One region of the Acidovorax temperans genome, then DNA from elsewhere that is predicted to be linked to it. Evidence: predicted binding sites of a transcription regulator. Region 1 holds the regulator's gene; each other region holds the start of a gene.

Region 1 (3,275 bases):
GCACCTACCACGTCAAGTTCAACCCTCCGAAGGTGGAAGGCAAAGACGACGTGACCGGTGAAGACCTGATCCAGCGCGAAGACGACAAGGAAGAAACCGTCAAGAAGCGCCTGCAGGTGTACAGCGACCAGACCCGCCCTCTGGTGGACTACTACAGCAACTGGGCCAAGAGCGAACCATCGCAGGCTCCCAAGTACCGTGCCATCAGCGGCACCGGCAGCGTCGAAGAGATCACGGCGCGCGCGCTGGAAGCGCTGAGCAGCTGAGTTCTGCCATGCCATCCGGGGTGATGCAGCAGGCACTTCTGCACATTGCTCTGGACGGCGTCCCTCAAAAGCCCCAGTAGGCACCCAGCCTGCCGGGGCTTTTTACGTTCAGTCGCCCCAATTGGGGTGCGCTCTTGCCCTCAGAAGTCTGCGCTGTCAAAGCAGTAGATACAAGGCGGTAGCGAGATAGCACAGCCTGTGACGACAGAGATCAAACGCCGGAATTCTGAGCGCCCCGCTCTGCAAGCAAGTCAAGCAACAGTGCCACCCTTGCCTTGATGGGCGAGAGCCCGGCATAGCTGGGGAAGTCCCCCAAATCCCCCACCAAGGACTGACCCTGGCCGCAACGGGTTGCCTTGACAACGCGAACACCACGCTCGCTCGCGCGCAGCAACGCGTCCTTCAATTCATGGTGCAGTGATCCATTGCCCGTGGAAGCCACCACCAGGCCGTTTACCTGCGCGTCTACCAAGGCATCTACCGCACGGCCACTTGCGCCCGCGGCGCTCAGCACCACCTCAACCCAAGGCCAACCCTGCGCCGCAGGCAGATCATTCAACAGTGCTGTGTGGGTTGAATTGGCCTGCGTTGAGGGGCGCCGTACCCAGCGCACCTGGCCTTCTTCTACCCACCCGCAAGGCCCTGCCTCACCAGAGCTGAACGCATCGACCCGGTAGGGAAACGCCTTGTGAACCCAGCGCGCTTCATGGATAGCGCCTGCAGCCACAGCCAGCACGTCCCTGGCATCTGGCTCCAAGGCGACAGCCACAGCGTCCAGCAAGTTTTGCGGCCCATCGGGCGACAAAGCCGTGGCAGGACGCATGGCGCTGGTCAACACCACGGGTTTCTGGGGGCTCAAGATGCACTGCAGAAACCAAGCAGTTTCTTCGAGCGTGTCTGTGCCATGGGTAATGACAATACCGCGCACCTCGGGGTCTGCCATCGCATCCCGGCAGCCCATTGCCAGTGCACGCCACACGTCAAAATCCATGTCCTTGCTATCAATCTGCGCAACTTGTTGTGCAACCAGTTCGTGGCCTCGCAACGCCGCCTGCATGCCAGGAATATTCGCCAACAACTCGCCTATGGCGACCTCACCAGCTTTGTAGCCCACGTTGTCAGACATGGAAGCCGCCTTGCCGGCAATCGTGCCACCCGTGCCAAAAACGACGATTTTTTGCTTACTCACTTGCGCACTCCAAAAAACTGGTCAAAAATACAGTTACTGGATTAAAAAACAGTAATCAACCACCCCGCCCTTACCCACACCGCCATGCTCGACAACCCCAAACTCACGGCCCGGCAGCAGCAGATTCTGGACTTGATCCAGCACGCAATAGCGCGAACCGGTGCCCCACCCACACGGGCAGAAATTGCGACAGAGCTAGGATTCAAATCCGCAAACGCTGCTGAAGAGCATTTGCAAGCATTGGCCCGAAAAGGCGTCATTGAACTGCTCAGTGGAACCTCCCGTGGTATCCGCCTGCGCAATGACACCGTCAGGGCCATCAACGCCGCCCGTGGGCAACACTTTGCCAACCCCCTGCAGCAGGCAACCCAATTGTTTTTGCCCTTGATCGGACGCGTCGCCGCAGGCTCGCCCATTCTCGCGCAGGAACATGTGGACCAAACTTATTGCGTGGAAAACAGCCTGTTCCAGCACAAGCCTGACTATCTCCTCAAAGTCAGAGGCATGTCGATGCGCGATGCGGGGATCATGGACGGCGATCTGCTCGCTGTTCAAGCGACCAAAGAGGCGCGCAACGGTCAAATCGTGGTGGCGCGTCTGGGCGACGAAGTCACCGTGAAAAGGCTCAAGCGCACCACCAAAGGCATTGAACTGCTGCCTGAAAACCCAGATTACCCCGTCATCACAGTCCAGCCGGGCGAAGTGTTTGAAATTGAGGGGCTGGCGGTAGGTCTGATTCGCAACACCATGCTGATGTAACGCACAAGGTCAGTGCACAGGTTCCAGGTGGCGGGCGTTTGGCGCAGCAAGTTTGCTTGCGCCATCCCTGGAACATTCTGTTGTTTTCAATCCTGCCTATGTTCGTCCACCGAGTTTCGGAGAATTCACATGGGAAATGGAACCACGCCCCTTTCATCCATCCATAAGCCGCTGGCCGCAGTGACGCGCTTGTTGTCGTCGCTCAAGGGCAGCAAAAGGCACATCGGCATCGCTTCCAAGGAGATCGATGGCGATGCGCCACCCAAGCCATTGCCCACACTCGCCACCAGTCGTACGGAAGTGCACTTAACCCTGGCCAACCAAGACGCTGTGGCTACCACCGTGTCTCGCCGCAAGCAAACTTCGACACGCAAAGGTCGGCATTTGTATGTTGCGGCGAGCAAACCGATTCAAAAAGGCGAGACTGCAGACCTCTTCGCCACTCCTTCGGAGCAAGATGCCCCTGCAGGCTCAAAGCAGACCCTCAAGCCTCTTCGAATCGTTCACTCACGCGGCGGCAAAGATGAAGGCAAGCTAGTGATCTCCGGACGAATGGCAGACGTATGCGCTGAACTGGACCGTATGGCGGCCAGAGAAGCCGCTCTGGCGTACGGATGATTCAAGCTCGCTGACTGAGCACGCGGCCATGGCCCGCCAACCCGCTACATCGCGTTGCATATGGAGTTTGCGAAGCGACATCGTGCAAGGAATCGGCGGGCTCAACAAGGCACAATATCGGGATGAATATCGTTATCCTGGACGACTACCAAGACGCGGTACGCAAGCTGCATTGCGCCTCGCGGTTAGACGCCTACACAGCCAAGGTCTACACCAACACCGTCAAAGGACTGGGCCAACTTTCGGTACGGCTGAAGGACGCAGACATCATTGTGCTGATCCGGGAGCGAACCCAAATCACCCGGCAGCTGATAGAGAAACTCCCTCGACTCAAGCTGATCGCCCAGACCGGGAAGATCGGCAGTCATGTGGATGTCACGGCTTGCACCGAGCGAGGTATTGCGGTCGCTGAAGGTGTGGGCTCGCCAGTAGCGCCTGCCGAG
Region 2 (3,275 bases), 1.9 Mb from region 1:
CATTTGGGTCCGTCGAAAAGGCGCAAGTCGCACTCGAACTACTCAAGTCTGCTGTTTTAGAGCTCGCTCAAGCCAACCCCGATGGCATCACGAATTCCGACACGGCGAAAACCCTGGGATTGCAGAGCAACTACTTAGGTGGCTCGAAAGACTACCTGTCATGGAGCCTACTTGGTCTTCTCGTGCAAGAGGGAAAGATGGTTCGTGGCGATCACAAGAAGCACAAGGCGACGGTTAAATGAATTCTTCTTTCGTCCTTTGACGTGCTCCAACTGGGCATTTGAGCCGCCTTAACCCCCGCGCGGATCCGTCGCCAACAACTTCTCCGTCAACGCCTTTAAATCCGCCTGCAGCCGCGCCATGCCCTCCGGGTGGATCGCCAGCGTGCCTTCGTCCATGTACAGCTTGCGGTTGATCTCCAGCTGGATGCTGTGGCGGTGCTGGGCGGGGGCGCTGTAGCGGCGCACCAGTTCCACGCCTTTGTAGGGGTGGTTGTATTCCACGCTGTAGCCGCGCTCTCGCAAGTGGTCGCACACCAGGGCCGACAGGGCGGGGCTGGCGGTGGTGCCGTCGCGGTCGCCCACCACAAAGTCGGCGTGCACCAGGCCCGGAAAGTCGGTGGCGTGGCTGGCCGAGATGGCGGGCATGGAGTGGCAGTTGATGTGGATGCTGTAGCCGTGGCGCGCGTGGGCGGCGTCTATGGCCTGGGCCACGGCGGCGTGGTAAGGACGCCAGCAGCGGTCGATGCGGGCGCGCACCTCGTCTACGCTGAGCAGGCGGTCGTAGATGGCTTCGCCTTCGTCGGTGAACTTCCAGATCAGGCCCTTGCCCAGGCGCACTTTGTTCAGCACGGCGGGGTCTGTTGCGACTGCGTCGGGCCAGGGGGCGTCGAGCAGGGTGGTGTCCAGCTCCAGGGTGTCGCGGTTGGCGTCCAGGTAGATGCGGGGGAAGTGGGCCTCGACCCAGGCCACGCCCAGGGCGGGGGCGAAGGCGTAGATTTTTTCGACGTGCGTGTCTTCGGCGCGGCGCAGGGTGGGCAGGCTGCAGGCGGAGCGGAAGTCGGCCGGGTAATGGGTGCCGCTGTGGGGCGAGTCAAACACCAGGGGCGTGGTGCCGGGTACGGTGCTGACCATGGCGGGCTGCCCAGGCGTGCCGGTGGCACCGGGCTGGGCTTGCTGGAGGGGTGGGTGCATCAATGGGAAGGCTGCATGCATAGGCAAGGCTGTGTGGGTGGGGGTGGCTGGCCGGGCCGCCCGGACCGGCATTGGGGCATGGACTGTGTTGCCCAGTATGCCGGTTTGTGGCCAGGGGGGGTGATGGGGTTAGTTGGGGGGCATGGGTCAGTCGCTGCCCCCCGCATAGGCCTCCAGTCCAATCGCCACCACGGTGGCAACGTCGTTGCCCACTTCGGCGCGGAACTCTGCTTCGGCCTGCGTTACCGCATCCCGAAACCCTTGCAGCCACGCCAGTCCGGTGGGGGTGAACAGCACGCGGCGCGCCCGGGCATCGTGCGGGTCGGGCCCGCGGGTGACCAGGCCCCAGGCCTCGCACTGGTCTACCAGCTGCGCCATGGATTGCTTGGTCATGCCCGCTCGCTGGGCCAGGTCGGTCAGCCGGTCGCCCCCCAGGGACAAGTGCCGCGTGAGGTGGATGTGCGCGGCGCCCACCTGGTCGCGTGCGGCCAGGTTGGACAGGGCCAGGGGCACTTCCACATTGCGCGCCATGAGCTGCAGCACCCGTGCATCAAAGCGCCGCATGGCGTGGCCCAGCAGCCGGCCCAGGTGGGTCTGGCGCCAGGCATCGTCAGGCGGGGTGGTGCCGGGGGGCGTGGGGTGCATGGTGGGCTGCCAGTCGGTATCTGGAGGGGGTTGGTAGATGGTAAGGCAAACTGACTAAAAAATTGTTTACTTGGTCATTTTGCGCATCTACATTACTGGTCAAGCAGCCAGTGCTGTTGTTAATAACAGTATTTTGATCACTGGCCCACCGATCACTTCGTTTTATTCAGGAGCCCTTCCATGGACGTCAAAGGTACCAACCCCGCCCTGCCCGTGAACACCGAAAAGGCCAAGGCCTTGGCCGCAGCGCTGGCGCAGATTGAGAAGCAGTTTGGCAAGGGCACCATCATGCGCCTGGGTGAAGGCGAGGCCATTGAGGACATCCAGGTGGTTTCCACTGGCTCGCTGGGCCTGGACATTGCGCTGGGCGTGGGTGGCCTGCCCCGTGGCCGTGTGATCGAAATCTATGGCCCTGAGTCGTCGGGCAAGACCACCCTGACGCTGCAGGTGATTGCCGAGATGCAAAAGCAGGGCGGCACCTGCGCGTTTGTGGATGCCGAACATGCGCTGGATGTGCAATACGCCCAGAAGCTGGGCGTGCAACTGTCTGACCTGCTCATCAGCCAGCCCGACACCGGCGAGCAGGCGCTGGAGATTGTGGACAGCCTGGTGCGCTCGGGCGCTGTCGATTTGATCGTGGTGGACTCGGTGGCTGCGCTCACCCCCAAGGCCGAAATCGAAGGCGAAATGGGCGACGCCCTGCCCGGCCTGCAGGCCCGCCTGATGAGCCAGGCGCTGCGCAAGCTCACTGCCACGATCAAGAAGACCAACTGCACGGTCATCTTCATCAACCAGATCCGCATGAAGATCGGTGTGATGTTCGGCAGCCCCGAAACCACCACGGGCGGCAATGCGCTGAAGTTCTACGCCTCGGTGCGTCTGGACATTCGCCGCACCGGCACCATCAAGAAGGGCGACGAAGCCATCGGCAACGAAACCAAGGTGAAGGTGGTCAAGAACAAGGTCAGCCCCCCCTTCAAGACGGCGGAGTTCGACATCCTGTTTGGCGAGGGCATCAGCCGCGAGGGCGAGATCATCGACATGGGCGTGAGCGCCAAGATCATCGAAAAGAGCGGTGCCTGGTATGCCTACAACGGCGAAAAAATCGGCCAGGGCCGCGACAACGCCCGCGAGTTTCTGCGCGAGAACCCCGACCTGGCGCATGAGATTGAAAACAAGGTCCGTGAGCAACTGGGCATCGCCCTGTTGCCTGCGGCATTGGCGGCAGCCAGTGCTGCAGACGAGGCGTAAGCCGAGTGGACCGCAGTTTCACTAAAACAAGGTCCGTGAGCAACTGGGCATCGCCCTGTTGCCTGCGGCATTGGCGGCAGCCAGTGCTGCGGACGAGGCGTAAGCCGAGTGGACCGCAGTTTCACTAGAACAAGGTGCGCGAAGGCTTGGGCATTGCCCTGTTGCCCGGCGCGCTGCAGGCTCCTG
Region 3 (3,275 bases), 110 kb from region 1:
GGCTTGCCTTGGCATGTGGAGGATGCGGGCCATCCTGGCATGGGCGATTCGATTGCGGCTGCGGTGCGTCACACGTCTAACGCTGCGGGCTGGTTGGTGTTGCCGGGCGATTTGCCGCTGGTGCAGCCCGCGACGTTGCAGGCCATGGCGCAGGTGCTGCGGGAAGAGCAGGCCGTGGTGGCGTGGCCGGAGTTGGCTGGCGAGCGAGGGCACCCTGTGGCGTTTGGGCGCGCCTGTTTGCCCGACTTGCTGGCCCTGCAAGGCGAAAAGGGCGCCGCGCCCGTGGTGCGCAAGTGGGCAGAGCAGGGGCGGGGGCTGGCGGTGCCGGTGCAGGACGAAGGTGTGGTGACAGACATTGACACCGTGGATGCGCTGGCGCGGGCCGAGGCGCTTTGGCGCCAGCGCCAGGCTGCTGGGTGATGAGCACCCACGTCATGGCCGGCGCTGCGGTCGTCGTGCCCCTGGCCCCATGAAAAAGCCGCAGTGTTCGCAGCGGCTTCTTGTTTTATGGGGCAGTAGCGTGGCCCAAAGGCCGTTGCTCTGCGCAGAGCGCGCTGGGCTTATTTGACAGTAATGACCGCACAAGCCAGGCGGGGCCCGGCATTGCCTGTGGGCTGGGTGGTGTAGTCATCGGGGTCGCGGTGCACGATGAGGCCCTTGCCCACAATGTCATTGGCCGTGCTGCCCACGCGAATGCTGCGCGATTCAAAGTTGAAGCTGACCGTGCCGTTGGCGTCCGCTTTCAGGCTGGGCAGATCGCCGGTGTGGTGTTCGCCCTTGCCGTGGTGGCCGTGGGGCTTGCCGCCGGGGTTGAAGTGGCCGCCAGCGCTCATGCCGTCGCCGCTGCTGCAGTCGCCTTTTTCGTGGATGTGAAAGCCATGCTCGGCACCGGGTTTGAGGCCGGTGATGGTGCCTGACACCTTCACCACATCACCCGTTTGCGCAAACTGCACGGTGCCTGCGGTGGTGTTGCCCCGGGTGGGCTGCAACTGCGCGGTGGCAGTGGGGCCTGCGGTGTAGCTGGCACAACCTGCCAGCGTGGCTACGGCGACAGCCGCCAAGACAAAGCGAAGATTCATCACATGCTCCTGGAGTGAAAGAAAGGGTGGGCCGCCACTGGCGCAATTCAAAAAGTGCTGGGCAGCCGCAAAGCCATGTTACGCACGGCTGGTGCGTTGTGGGTGGGCCCAGGGCCACAAAGTCTGGTGCAAGAGGTGTGGAAATGTTTAAATACTGTATAAAAATACAGTTATTATGCGATGCACGAAGCACCGTTGATCCACCCACCATACGAGCCGCCGCCATGTCTGCCTTGTCTTTTGCACCCCCGCGCGGTGCGCCAGCCAAAGGCCCTGTGCATTTGCAGGGTGTGTGGCTGGGCCACCAGTTGTGCGATGCCGCTTCGGCCCCCACCCAGCCCACGGGGCACAGCGCGCTGGATGCGCAGTTGCCCGGTGGCGGCTGGCCCATTGGTGCGCTGACCGAGGTGCTGCAGCCCGACCCCAGCCGCCATGCCTGGCAACTGCTGCAGCCCGCGCTGGCGCAGGCCACGGCGGCCCGGCCGGGGGCCGTGGTGCTGGTGGCCCCGCCGTTCGAACCCTTTGCCCCCGCCTTGCAGGCTGCAGGGCTGCCACCTGCACGATTGTGCAAGGTGAAGCCGGGGGCTGCAGCTACCGGCAAAGCCGCCACCGCCGCGCTGTGGGCTGCCGAGCAGGCGCTGCGCTGCCGCGATGTACTGGCCGTGGTGGCCTGGCTGCCCCAGGCGCTGCCCGAGCAACTGCGCCGCCTGCACCTGGCCGCCGCGCAAATGGGGCAGTTGCTGTGGGTGTTTCGCCCGGCAGGGGTGCGCCAGCAGGCATCGCCTGCGCCGCTGCGCCTGTGGGTGCAAGAAGACGTGACCCAACCCCTGGCCATGCAGGTGCAGGTGCTCAAGCGCAAGGGGCCGCCGCTGGCGCAGCCTTTGGTGTTGCCGGCGGGGTCAGCCCGGCTGGCGCAGGTGCTGGCAGCAGGCGCCCTGCGCAGCCAGCAGCGGCGAGGGCAGGGCGCTGTTGCGCCTGTAACGCCTGTGCGGTCATTGCCCGTTTCTGCTGCGCCTGCGGCATTGCCCGCATTGGCGCTGGCCACTGCGTTCGGGATGCGAGAGGGTGGTGCTGCGCTGGGTGGTTTGCAAGAGCCTGCCGGTGGGTGGAAGGGGGTGGCACATGCACTGGATCGCCTGGCCGTGCCCGCAACCCGTTGAACCCCGCCCACCCAGCGCCCACGCCCCTGGGGCAGCGGGTGCTGAGCCCAGCCTGCACGCGCACGCACCGTCGGGCGGTGTGCCCGGTGCTACGCCCACATGGCAAACGGTACAAGGTGCCGAGGCCTGGTGGGCGCTGCGCTTTACCCCCAGGGTGGCGCGTGTGGATGAGGCACTGCTGCTGGAGGTGTCTACGACTGAGCGCCTGTGGGGCGGCCGCGCGGCGCTGCTGGCCCAGCTGCAAGCCAGTGCGCCTGCGATGGAAACCGGCGTTGCGCCCGAACCTGCACCAGTGGCCGAGCTGGCGTCTCCATCGCCCCGTGTACAGCCACCGCCCGCGCCTTTTGCCCAGGGCGCTACATCGTTCCAGGCCCTGGCACTGCTGCGGCTGCAGCAGGCAGGGCTGCGCCCACCCCGGCGCGTGCCGCACGATTTGCCCCTGCACACCCTGACAGCGCTGCGCCCCCATGTGGCCAGCCTGGCGCGCATGGGCTGCAACACCTGGGGCCAGTTGCGCGCCTTGCCGCGCGATGGGGTGGCGCGGCGGCTGGGCGCCGCGGCCTTGCATGCGCTGGACTGTGCCTTTGGCGATGCCCCCCACACGCACACCTGGCTGGAGCTGCCCGAAACCTTCGCCCTGGCGGCCGAGCTGCCCGCGCTGGCCACCTCGGCCGATGCGCTGCTGTGGTCGGCCCACGCCTTGCTGCAAGCACTGCAGGCCTGGCTGCAGGCGCGCCAGCAGGGCGTGCTGGCGCTGGAACTGGCCTGGCACCACGACCTGCGCAAGGTGGACGGCAAGCCCGTGCCCCCCTGGCAGGCGCTGCCCGTGCGCACCGCCCAGCCCACGCAGGCCCTGGCCCACCTGCGCCGCCTGCTGGCCGAGCACCTGGCCCGCACGCCGCTGGCCGCACCCGTCAACCAGATTGCCCTGCGCGCCCTGCAAACTGTGCCCATGCCCCAGGCCAGCGCCAGCCTTCTCCCCCCTGCAGGCGTGGTGGGCCGCAGCGCCGAAGACCACGCCCGCAGTGAAAGCTGG

What was found. Region 1 encodes LexA, which represses DNA repair genes until DNA is damaged. Its sites were predicted from a motif close to ACTGTATNNNNATACAGT; they were not measured.
Region 2: the regulator LexA is predicted to act here: its motif matches at 1,951-1,968, upstream of recA (recombinase RecA).
Region 3: the regulator LexA is predicted to act here: its motif matches at 1,233-1,250, upstream of imuA (translesion DNA synthesis-associated protein ImuA).

Annotation. Positions count from the first base shown of each region.
Region 1 is NZ_CP117193.1:1,932,406-1,935,680, forward strand. Features, by position in the region: gene adk (adenylate kinase) at 1-266, shown strand, start outside; gene PQV96_RS09260 (asparaginase) at 478-1,455, opposite strand; gene lexA (transcriptional repressor LexA) at 1,540-2,214, shown strand; gene PQV96_RS09270 (hypothetical protein) at 2,344-2,832, shown strand; gene PQV96_RS09275 (D-2-hydroxyacid dehydrogenase family protein) at 2,955-3,275, shown strand, end outside.
Region 2 is NZ_CP117193.1:28,181-31,455, forward strand. Features, by position in the region: gene PQV96_RS00130 (hypothetical protein) at 1-242, shown strand, start outside; gene PQV96_RS00135 (N-formylglutamate amidohydrolase) at 291-1,214, opposite strand; gene PQV96_RS00140 (MarR family winged helix-turn-helix transcriptional regulator) at 1,341-1,838, opposite strand; gene recA (recombinase RecA) at 2,019-3,089, shown strand.
Region 3 is NZ_CP117193.1:2,043,377-2,046,651, reverse strand. Features, by position in the region: gene PQV96_RS09750 (nucleotidyltransferase family protein) at 1-420, shown strand, start outside; gene PQV96_RS09745 (superoxide dismutase family protein) at 561-1,079, opposite strand; gene imuA (translesion DNA synthesis-associated protein ImuA) at 1,304-2,239, shown strand; gene PQV96_RS09735 (DNA polymerase Y subunit UmuC family protein) at 2,202-3,275, shown strand, end outside.